2 regions of the Cedecea sp. NFIX57 genome follow, and region 1 is predicted to be linked to the other one. Evidence: predicted binding sites of a transcription regulator. Region 1 holds the regulator's gene; the other holds the start of a gene.
What was found. Region 1 encodes Fur, which represses iron uptake genes when iron is present. Its sites were predicted from a motif close to ATAATAATGAGAACNACTATCAA; they were not measured.

Region 1 (6,018 bases):
AAAAACTCGCCAGCAGGCGGCGCAAATCATGCGCGACCACGTTACTGAGGAAGGCGTTATTCAGTTTCTGCTGAAATCCTTTGCTGACGGCGAGTGGAAGTTCAACGTGCCCGTGCTTTGGCAGCAATATGAAAATATCGTTGGCTGGCAGCCTGTCCCGGCCTGGCCACATCCAGCGTTGTTTATCCGCGGCGGGAATTCTCCGTATGTTGATGAAAGCCACCGCGAGGCGCTGTTAAGTCAGTTCCCACAGGCCCGCGCTCACGTCATCGCTGGAGCAGGTCATTGGGTTCATGCGGAAAAACCGGACGCCGTTTTGCGGGCGATTCACCGATTTATCGACGCTGAGTAGAAAAACTGATTAAAAACAGACCGACCGGGCAGCAGAAGTCGCTAACGCGTTGGCGGGAATGGCGCGCTGATGTATGATGGCGCGCTTAATTGCACCGGCACCCTGCCCCTGCAGCCAGAATTTCCTGTCAGTATTCTAATCATGGCAAAAGAACAAACGGACCGTACTACATTAGATCTGTTCGCGGACGAGCGTCGCCCCGGGCGGCCGAAAACCAATCCGCTCTCGCGTGATGAGCAATTGCGTATCAATAAGCGCAATCAGCTGAAGCGCGATAAAGTGCGTGGTTTGAAGCGGGTTGAGCTAAAACTGAACAATGATGCGGTCGATGCCCTCAACCAGCTGGCTGACGCCCGCAACATCAGCCGCAGCGAACTGATCGAAGAGATGCTGCTCGAGCAGCTTAAAAATCTCGGGTAACGCCTTCAGCCGCCCTGCGGGTTATCTGAAATCTCAAAAGGGTGAGCTAAACCATGTTGCAGACTGTGCACCCGGGTGTGATAGCTGTTTCCGCTGCCGGAGCTGTTCTGCTATGATTGCCCTATACGTGGGCATTTGACGGCCAGCATACTATTAAGTTTCAAGAGGTTATTTTACTCATGGCAATCGTAGGCATTTTTTTCGGCAGCGACACTGGTAACACCGAAAATATCGCGAAAATGATTCAAAAACAGCTCGGTAAAGACGTTGCTGAGGTGCATGACATTGCTAAAAGCAGCAAAGAAGATCTCGAAGGTTTCGACATTCTGTTGCTCGGCATCCCGACCTGGTACTACGGTGAAGCCCAGTGCGACTGGGATGATTTCTTCCCTACTCTTGAAGAAGTCGATTTCAACGGCAAACTGGTGGCGCTGTTCGGCTGCGGCGACCAGGAAGATTACGCAGAATACTTCTGTGATGCACTGGGCACCATCCGCGACATTATCGAACCGCGCGGCGCGGCGATTGTGGGCCACTGGCCAACCGCCGGTTACCACTTTGAAGCCTCCAAGGGCCTGGCGGATGACGACAACTTTGTCGGCCTGGCCATTGACGAAGACCGTCAGCCAGAACTGACCGCAGAACGCGTTGAGAAGTGGGTTAAGCAAGTTTCTGAAGAACTGAATCTGGCCGATATCATTAACGCCTGATTTCTCTGGCGCAAATACAGCATTTGCGCCATTTTGATAGCTTGTAGCAATGAAAATAATTGCTACAAGTTTGTAACTTTCTCGTACATCCCTGTACAATGTCTTCCTGACAGCTTGGCTGATAATTACTGTAAATGGCGACGCCGCCACGATTTTTCAGCCTTATTTTGCACCATACTTGCGGTTCCCATTTAGAAGTAGCAGTTCTATAATGAGACGCATTACTCTTAACGCTCACTGCAGTTTGAGCGAATCGTTAAGCAACAGGACAATTTCCGCATGACTGACAACAATACCGCATTAAAGAAGGCCGGCTTGAAAGTCACGCTTCCGCGATTAAAAATCCTCGAAGTGCTGCAAGAGCCGGTAAATCATCACGTCAGCGCGGAAGACTTATATAAACGTCTGATCGACATGGGCGAAGAAATTGGCCTGGCGACGGTCTACCGCGTACTGAACCAGTTTGATGATGCCGGGATCGTGACCCGCCACAACTTTGAAGGCGGCAAGTCCGTTTTCGAGCTGACCCAGCAGCATCACCACGATCACCTGATCTGCCTCGACTGCGGAAAAGTCATCGAGTTCAGCGACGATTCTATCGAATCTCGCCAGCGTGAAATTGCCGCGCGCCACGGTATTCGCCTGACTAACCACAGTTTGTATCTGTACGGACACTGTGCCGAAGGCGACTGCCGTGAAGACGACACGGCCCACGATCCGAAATAAGTAATCCGCATTAACAAACGCTGCTTCGGTGGCGTTTAAAAGCAAAAACCGGCAGGTTTCCCTTGCCGGTTTTTTTATTGACTGAAAGGATTATCAGCTGTTATTGGCGCGAATCTCCTGCCAAATCTTATCGCAGCGCACCTTCGCGGCTTCATCATTGCCGCTCTTTCTTGCCTGGATGCATTTCTGATAATCCAACACGTTCACAGTCTCTTTTTCAACAAACGCTTTATGCTGTTTTTCCTGACGCAGTACGTTCAGCACGCTCTGGCAGGCTTCAATTTTATCCGGATTGCCCTCCGCCGTGTTGATACAGGCGCTATAGGCCTGCTTCAGGCGTGAATCTTCCGGAGGTGCCGGAGGCTGAACGCAGGCAGACAGCGTGAAAACAGCCGCAGTGACCAGTAGAATCTTTTTCATGTGCGGTTCCTTATAAAAAACGGGCGCTTACGCGCCCGGTTTCACATCAGAAGATGGTGAACGGAGCAATCACGATGAACTTCACGTCACGCTCATCCTGGAACATGTTGCCGTAACCACCGCCCCAGCTTGGGATGTCGGAGTGGTTGTCGTACTGTGTGAAGTGCAGTTTGAACAGCGTGCCTTTCGCACGGCCTTCCTGCACGGTATACATTGCATCGAGGCTGTAAGAAGACTCTTTGATCTTGTTGGAAGCGAGATCCTGGCGGTTACCGGAAGCATCAAGCGCCCAGGTGGATGGTTTTGCATCCCATGCATAAACGTAAGAAGCACCGACTGCCCAACCCGGCAGATTCCAGTTGCTCAGGTCATACATTGCGCCGAAGAACACGGCTTTTTCACCGTTGGCGTTGAAGTCAGAGCGGTTATCCCACCACACATCCAGACGACCGTTGGAAGAAGCGTAGGTTGGCGTCATACGCTGCAGGAAGTAACCCTGCTGCCCTTCTGCCTTCACCATGGTCCCTTCGAGACGAAGGTCAACCTGGCCAATTTTATAACCAAAGGTCAACGCCTGGAGCCATGCGGTGCCATCGTAGATATCGTTGATAGTGTTGTTCGCGGCTTTATCACGGGTGCCGTAGAACTGGTAGCTGGTGCTCAGCGGGCTACCTGCAACGTCAAATTTGTAGCTGGCTTTAGCGAAGTACTGATCAACAAAGCCCTGCGCCTGGCCAAATGCGGCTTCGAGAATCAGGTCGTTTTTGAAGTCATACTTCGCGCCGATGGAGTGCAGGTAATCAACTTTGGTTTTTTTGTCGTTCTGGTAGAACTTGTCGGTTTCAAGGTGCCACGGCGCCTTGTACTCGTTGGTCCACATATAGGAGAAGCTCAGCGCACCGGCATCACCGTAGTCAAATGCGGCCCCTGCTTCAGCACCCTGATAAGTACCAGGCATGAAGCTCCAGTGTGGTGCTAGCAGCGTTTGGCCGGTTGGCTGAATGTAACCTGCACGTGCCCATACCGGGCCGTATTTGAATTTAGCAGCCGCTTTATAAAGGCTAATGCCGCCTTTATCACCGGAGTAGTCTTCGTCGTAGGTTTTATTTTTAGAGGAGAATGCGATTTCGTTCGGGTGGCCACTGGCGCTGTCTTCGGCCATTTCAATGGCGGTGAAGGCGGCAATATCGAAACCAAACATATCGGCCGCATAGCCGGACTGGAAGTCGAGGTTGGCGTTCCAGGTTGAGTGCGACAGGTTAGTTTTGTACTTACCGTCGGACACATCTTTACGGTCACGCTCACGCTGCCAGTAATAGATGCCGCCGGTCAGCGTGGAGTCATCAACAAAACCCGCAGCACTAACCTGCGGAGCCACTACAAAGCCAGAAAGAGCGGTAACGCTTGCAATAGCAAGAGCAAGCGCACTACGTTTGCCACTAAACGTACGCATAGTTAAATTCCTCTTTGACGTAAAAATCATCGTCTGACGTGAAAAGCGCCATTGACGAAAAAAGTAAAATTGCCTGACGGCTAAAAGCGGTTTTTGCTTAACACACCCGCATTACTGCTGCTCATAGACTATTTTTCGCGACGCGAATTATCAATGACTTTGTATCAGAGATTTCCTGGAGTATGACAGAGAGCACATAATCTATGTGCATTTGTAACAAAATTGCGCAGCAGATGATTAACCCTGATTACGATTTATTTTAAGAATAAAATCTCTTTGAGAGCGCTTTCATTATAAGCATCAGGAGATTACGGGGAAGAGATGACATTGTGTAAGGAGATTCCCCCAAAAATGGAAATGAGAATTAATTCGCACCGCGAATGTGCGTAAAAGGTTAACAAAAGGTAAGCAGAAAGAAAAAACGCCGCATTGCGCGGCGCTTTCATCAGGCTGTTAGTGGCAATTACTCACCGATTTTAGCCCAGGTATCACGCAGGCCAACGGTGCGGTTAAACACCAGTTTTTCTGCGGTCGCATAGCGGCTGTCGAGGCAGAAGTAACCTTCACGCTCGAACTGATATGCCTTACTTTTTTCCGCGTTCTGCAGGCTAGGCTCAACGAAGCCCTGACGAATAACCAGGGAATCCGCGTTAATGGTAGACAGGAAGTCTTCCGCAGCCCCTGGATTCGCGACGCTAAACAAGCGATCGTACAGGCGAATCTCCACCGGCAGCGCGTGTGCTGCGCTGACCCAGTGAATCACACCCTTAACCTTGCGGCCGTCAGCCGGATCCTTGCTCAGGGTTTCCGGATCATAGGTGCAATACAGTTCGGTGATATTACCTTCAGCGTCTTTTTCTACACGCTCGGCTTTGATCACATAGGCATTACGCAAGCGAACTTCTTTACCCATCACCAGACGCTTGTATTGCTTGTTTGCCTCTTCACGGAAGTCAGCGCGATCGATATAGATCTCACGACTGAACGGCACTTCACGGCTACCCATTTCAGGTTTATTTGGGTGATTCGGCATGGTGACCGTCTCTTCATCACCTTCAGGGTAGTTAGTGATAATAACTTTTACCGGATCCAGTACGGCCATGGCACGCGGTGCATTCTCGTTGAGATCGTCACGGATACAGGATTCCAGAGAAGCCATTTCAACGGTGTTGTCCTGCTTGGTTACGCCAATGCGCTTACAGAACTCGCGAATGGAGGCTGCGGTATAGCCGCGGCGACGCAGGCCGGAGATGGTCGGCATACGCGGGTCGTCCCAGCCTTCCACAATCTTCTCGGTCACCAGCAAGTTCAACTTACGCTTGGACATGATGGCGTATTCGAGATTCAGGCGAGAAAACTCGTACTGACGCGGGTGTGCAGGAATGGTGATGTTATCCAGCACCCAATCATACAGGCGGCGGTTGTCCTGGAACTCCAGGGTACACAGCGAGTGCGTAATGCCTTCCAGCGCATCGGAAATACAGTGGGTGAAGTCGTACATCGGGTAGATGCACCACTTGTTGCCGGTCTGGTGGTGATCGGCAAATTTAATGCGGTACAGCACCGGGTCGCGCATAACGATGAACGGCGAGGCCATATCGATTTTGGCACGCAGGCAGGCGGTACCTTCGGCGAACTCACCGTTGCGCATTTTCTCGAACAGCGCGAGGTTTTCCTCAACGCTACGATCGCGGAACGGGCTGTTTTTCCCGGGCGCAGTCAGCGAGCCACGGTATTCACGAATTTGTTCCGGGCTCAGCTCATCAACATACGCCAGCCCTTTATTAATCAGCTCAACGGCATAATTAAACAGCTGGTCAAAATAGTCAGACGAATAACGCACATTGCCAGACCAGTGGAAGCCCAGCCATTCAACGTCGTGCTTGATGGACTCGACGTATTCGATGTCTTCTTTTACCGGGTTTGTGTCGTCGAAG
Region 2 (6,018 bases), on a different contig from region 1:
GGAAGGCAAAGTCTTCTTCGGCGCGTGGGTCGAAATAGAAAACGACGACGGCGATCTGCTGCGTTTTCGCATCGTCGGCTACGACGAAATCTTTGGCCGCAAGGACTACATTTCTATTGATTCGCCGATGGCGCGCGCGCTGCTCAAAAAAGAAGTGGGCGATTTAGCCGTGGTGCAAACACCAGGGGGAGAAGCCCAGTGGTACGTCAATGAAATTGAGTACCCTAAACCCGAGTAACGCGCACAGAACTGTCTGAAACCCAATATCCGGGGGTCGTCGGCTGGCATTTTCGCGCCCCGATCCGTATAACTGTTTGCTGAATTTTCCGTACTACACAGATGAAAAGCCATGATGAATGATTCGCTTTGCCGCATTATTGCGGGTGAGCTTCAGGCCAGAAACGAACAGGTAGAAGCTGCCGTTCGCCTGCTGGATGAAGGGAATACCGTGCCGTTTATTGCACGTTATCGTAAGGAAGTCACCGGCGGTCTGGATGACACGCAACTGCGTCAACTGGAGACTCGTCTTAGCTACTTGCGCGAGTTGGAAGAGCGCCGTCAGGCCATCCTCAAGTCTATTTCCGAGCAGGGTAAACTGAGCGACGAACTTGCCGGCGCCATCAACGGCACGCTGAGCAAAACCGAACTCGAAGACCTTTACCTGCCGTATAAACCCAAGCGCCGTACCCGCGGGCAAATCGCTATCGAAGCTGGTCTTGAGCCGCTGGCGGATTTGCTGTGGAACGAGCCTTCGCACGACCCGGAGCAGGAAGCCGCCCGCTTTGTGGATGCCGACAAAGGCGTCGCTGACACCAAAGCTGCGCTGGACGGGGCGCGCTACATCCTGATGGAACGCTTCGCTGAAGATGCCGCGCTGCTGGCAAAAGTACGCGACTATTTGTGGAAGAATGCGCACCTGGTTTCCGCCGTGGTAAGCGGTAAAGAGGAAGAAGGCGCGAAATTCCGCGACTACTTCGCCCACCACGAAGCCATTGCCACCGTTCCCTCTCACCGTGCGCTGGCGATGTTCCGCGGGCGTAACGAAGGCATTTTACAGCTGTCGCTGAATGCCGACCCGCAGTTTGATGAGCCGCCGCGCGAGAGCTACTGCGAGCAGTTGATTATCTCTCATCTGAATCTGCGCCTGAACAATGCCCCGGCCGACAGCTGGCGCAAGGCCGTGGTGAGCTGGACCTGGCGTATCAAGGTGTTAATGCACCTTGAAACCGAGCTGATGGGCACCGTGCGCGAACGCGCCGAAGATGAAGCCATCAATGTTTTCGCCCGCAACCTTCACGATCTGCTGATGGCTGCCCCGGCCGGACTGCGCGCCACGATGGGCCTCGATCCTGGCCTGCGCACCGGCGTAAAAGTCGCGGTGGTTGACGCCACCGGCAAACTGGTCGCGACCGATACCATTTACCCGCATACCGGTCAGGCTGCAAAAGCCGCCGTGGCCCTGGCGGCGCTTTGTGAGAAACATAACGTCGAGCTGGTCGCTATCGGCAACGGTACCGCATCCCGTGAAACCGAGCGCTTCTTCCTGGATGTGCAAAAACAGTTCCCGAAAGTCACCGCCCAGAAAGTGATCGTCAGCGAGGCAGGTGCTTCCGTTTATTCTGCTTCCGAGCTGGCGGCGCTGGAATTCCCGGACCTGGACGTTTCTATCCGCGGCGCGGTCTCTATCGCCCGTCGTCTACAGGACCCGCTGGCAGAGCTGGTGAAAATCGACCCGAAATCCATCGGCGTGGGCCAGTACCAGCACGATGTCAGCCAGACTCAACTGGCGAAAAAGCTGGATGCAGTCGTCGAAGACTGCGTGAACGCCGTTGGCGTAGATCTCAACACCGCTTCCGTGCCGCTACTTACCCGCGTAGCTGGCCTGACCCGCATGATGGCGCAAAACATCGTCAACTGGCGCGACGAAAATGGCCGCTTCCAGAACCGCCAGCAGTTGCTAAAAGTCAGCCGCCTGGGGCCAAAAGCTTTTGAGCAGTGTGCGGGCTTCCTGCGTATCAACCACGGCGATAACCCGCTGGATTCCTCCACCGTGCACCCGGAAGCCTATCCGGTGGTCGAGCGTATCCTGGCCGCCACTCAACAGGCGCTACAGGACCTGATGGGCAACAGTAGCGAACTGCGCGATCTGAAAGCCAGCCAGTTTACCGATGAGCGTTTCGGCGTCCCTACCGTGACGGACATTATCAAAGAGCTGGAAAAACCGGGCCGCGACCCGCGCCCTGAATTTAAAACTGCACAGTTTGCCGAAGGCGTTGAAACCATGAATGACCTGACGCCGGGCATGGTGCTGGAAGGTGCGGTGACCAACGTCACCAACTTCGGCGCATTTGTCGACATCGGTGTGCATCAGGACGGCCTGGTGCATATCTCGTCCCTGTCGGACAAATTCATCGACGATCCGCACAAAGTGGTGAAAGCGGGCGATATCGTAAAGGTCAAAGTTCTGGAAGTGGACCTGCAGCGCAAACGCATCGCCCTAACCATGCGTCTTGACGAGCAGCCAGGCGAAGGTGGCAGCCGTCGCGGCAATAGCGGTAACAATGCCTCTCGCGAGCAAAAAGGCAGACCAGCAGCGCAGCAAAAACCACGCGGGCGAGAAAACGCCGGCGGTGGGAACAGCGCGATGATGGATGCTCTGGCCGCAGCAATGGGCAAGAAACGTTAATTGTCTGACCTCTCCCTTTGGGGAGAGGTTTTATTTCTTCCGTAGGCTATAAAAGCAGAAAAATAACGTACTCTTGATCTAAATCAATTTTCAATATTTACCCCACCGTGAAACCAGTGATTATCATCCCTGTAACATCAGCAATAGCGAAATAACATCCATCGCTCTCCAATGAGAAGCTATTACTCTATTTTTCATGCAATTAATAAACATCTTTCTTTACGAAGTTAATAACAGCCTCGCCAGACCAGCCTCGAAAATACCTATTTTGGTTAAATCCACCCAGAAAAATAAATATTGTCGACAGTAACCATTCTCATTATCATTGCATTGAACGATATTTCTTCTCTTTCTTCCGATAACTTAATTCGTTTTTATTACACGCATCACCTGCGAATAAAACGATCATTCAGTCAGCGTCAATGCAGAGCCCAGCTCTAAGTAGGTCCTATGCAATTCATACCGAATAGCGCGTGGAAAATTACTGGCTTCGCCAGTGAAATCAGTCCGGCTTATCGACAAAAATTATTGTCCCTCGGCATGCTGCCGGGCTCTTCATTCAACGTCGTCCGTGTAGCGCCTCTCGGCGACCCTATTCATATCGAAACGCGCCGCGTAAGCCTGGTGCTGCGCAAAAAAGATCTCGCGCTGGTCAATATCGAAGCCGTTGCCTAACGGTAGGGAAGCGTCCGCGCCTTTTGCACATTCAACGAAGTTCACGAATAAAATGAAAAACTTAACCATAGGTTTAATCGGCAACCCTAACTCGGGTAAAACCACGTTATTTAATCAGCTGACGGGTGCCCGTCAGCGCGTGGGGAACTGGGCGGGTGTCACCGTAGAACGCAAAGAAGGTCAGTTTTCCACCCTTGAGCACCAGGTCACGCTGGTTGATTTACCCGGCACCTACTCACTCACCACCATTTCGTCGCAAACTTCGCTTGATGAGCAAATCGCCTGTCATTACATCCTGAGCGGCGATGCCGATCTGCTAATCAACGTAGTGGATGCTTCTAACCTTGAGCGTAACCTCTATCTGACGCTCCAGTTGCTCGAGCTGGGCATTCCGTGCGTGGTGGCTCTGAACATGCTGGATATCGCCGAGAAGCAGGCCATCCGCATCGATATCGACGCGCTGGCCGCTCGCCTTGGCTGCCCCGTCGTGCCGCTGGTGTCGACTCGTGGGCGCGGTATTGAAAGCCTGAAACTCGCCATTGATCGCAAGCAACCCAACGAGAATAACGAGCTGGTGCTCTATCCGCAGATTTTGCTGCAAGAGGCAAAAAAGCTGGCCGAAGATATGCCGCAGGACATGCCGGTGACGCAGCGCCGCTGGCTGGCGCTGCAGATGCTGGAAGGGGATATCTACAGCCTCGCTTATGCAGGTAATGCCACAGACAATCTTGACGCTGCGCGGGGCCGTCTGGCCGAGACCGTTGACGATCCAGCCCTGCTCATTGCGGATGCACGTTATCAAAGCATCGCCTCCATTTGTGATGCAGTTAGCAATAGCCTGACCGCCGAACCCAACCGGCTGACGGTGGCGATGGATAAAATCATCCTCAATCGTTACCTCGGCCTGCCGATCTTCATGCTGGTGATGTACCTGATGTTCCTGCTGGCGATTAACATCGGCGGCGCGCTACAGCCCATTTTTGATGGCGGCTCGGTGGCGATATTCATTCACGGTATTCAGTGGCTCGGTTATACGCTGCACTTCCCGGAATGGCTGACGATTTTCCTGGCCCAGGGCATCGGCGGCGGGATCAATACCGTGCTGCCGCTGGTACCGCAAATCGGCATGATGTACCTGTTCCTGTCTTTCCTGGAAGATTCGGGCTATATGGCTCGCGCCGCTTTTGTGATGGATCGCCTGATGCAATCCCTGGGGTTGCCGGGCAAATCCTTTGTGCCGCTAATCGTCGGCTTCGGCTGCAACGTCCCTTCGGTCATGGGTGCCCGCACGCTTGATGCGCCACGCGAAAGGCTGATGACCATCATGATGGCGCCATTTATGTCCTGCGGCGCACGCCTGGCGATTTTCGCGGTGTTTGCCGCCGCATTCTTCGGCCAGCAGGGTGCGTTAGTGGTGTTCTCGCTTTATATTCTCGGCATCGTAATGGCTATTCTTACCGGCCTGATGCTGAAGCACACCATCATGCGCGGCGAAGCCTCGCCCTTCGTCATGGAGCTGCCGGTTTACCACGTCCCACATCTCAAGAGCCTGATTCTGCAAACCTGGCAGCGCCTGAAAGGCTTCGTGCTGCGCGCCGGGAAGGTCATCGTGATCGTCAGTATTTTCATCGGCGCCCTGAATAGCTTCTCCTTTAGCGGTAAGCCGGTAGATAACATTAACGATTCCGCCCTTGCCTCCGTCAGCCGCGTGTTAACCCCTCTGCTGAAGCCGATTGGTGTCCACGACGACAACTGGCAGGCCACCGTTGGGCTGTTTACCGGCGCGATGGCAAAAGAAGTGGTGGTCGGTACATTGAATACCCTTTATACCGCCGAAGATATCCATAACGAGGAATTTGATGCCGCAAGCTTTAACCTGCTTGATGAGCTGGGCGCCGCAGCCGATGAAACCTGGCAGGGGTTGAAAAACACCTTCAGCCTGAGCGTACTGACGAACCCGATTGAAGCCAGCAAAGGCGACGGCGAAATGTCCTCCGGGCCGATGGGCGTGATGAGCAGCAAGTTTGGCAGTGAAGCCGCCGCCTATAGCTATCTCATTTTCGTTCTGCTCTATATTCCGTGCATCTCTGTGATGGGCGCGATAGCCCGTGAATCAAGTCGGGGCTGGATGACGTTCTCCGTGCTTTGGGGGCTGAACATCGCCTACTCGCTCTCTACGCTGTACTACCAGAGCGTTACCTTCAGCGAGCATCCTCAGTTCAGCCTGGTTTGCATCCTGGCGGTAATATTGTTCAACGTCCTGTTGCTTGGCGGCCTGCGCCGGGCAAGAAGCCGCGTGGATGTATCGCTACTTGCCACCAGAAAAACGCCTTCGTCCTGCTGCCAGAGCAGTACCGGTGACTGTCACTAAGGAGCGATGATGGCAAGCCTGATTGATATCCGTAACGCCCTGGCGCTTCAGGGCCGCCTCGAGGCGAAGCAGATAAGCCAGCAGCTTGCCACGCCTCTGCCACTGGTCGCCGCCATGCTCGATCGACTGGAAGCGATGGGTAAAGCCACACGTATCAGTGAAGACCCGAGCAGCTGCCTGACGGGAAGCTGCAAAAGCTGTCCAGAAGGGAAAAAGTGCGCCCGGGAAGTTTGGGCGCTGCGTTAAATGAAAAGGGCGGGTCATCCCCGCCCGGCTTCATAAAATG

Region 2: feoA (ferrous iron transporter A) is a predicted target of Fur. The motif match lies at 2,990-3,012, and genes of this name have one in related genera.

Annotation. Positions count from the first base shown of each region.
Region 1 is NZ_FXAS01000010.1:70,739-76,756, reverse strand. Features, by position in the region: gene ybfF (esterase) at 1-352, shown strand, start outside; gene ybfE (LexA regulated protein) at 494-772, shown strand; gene fldA (flavodoxin FldA) at 952-1,482, shown strand; gene fur (ferric iron uptake transcriptional regulator) at 1,762-2,208, shown strand; gene chiQ (ChiQ/YbfN family lipoprotein) at 2,302-2,628, opposite strand; gene chiP (chitoporin ChiP) at 2,675-4,081, opposite strand; gene glnS (glutamine--tRNA ligase) at 4,545-6,018, opposite strand, start outside.
Region 2 is NZ_FXAS01000003.1:63,797-69,814, forward strand. Features, by position in the region: gene greB (transcription elongation factor GreB) at 1-238, shown strand, start outside; gene B9Y90_RS02985 (Tex family protein) at 350-2,686, shown strand; gene feoA (ferrous iron transporter A) at 3,137-3,361, shown strand; gene feoB (Fe(2+) transporter permease subunit FeoB) at 3,414-5,732, shown strand; gene feoC ([Fe-S]-dependent transcriptional repressor FeoC) at 5,742-5,978, shown strand.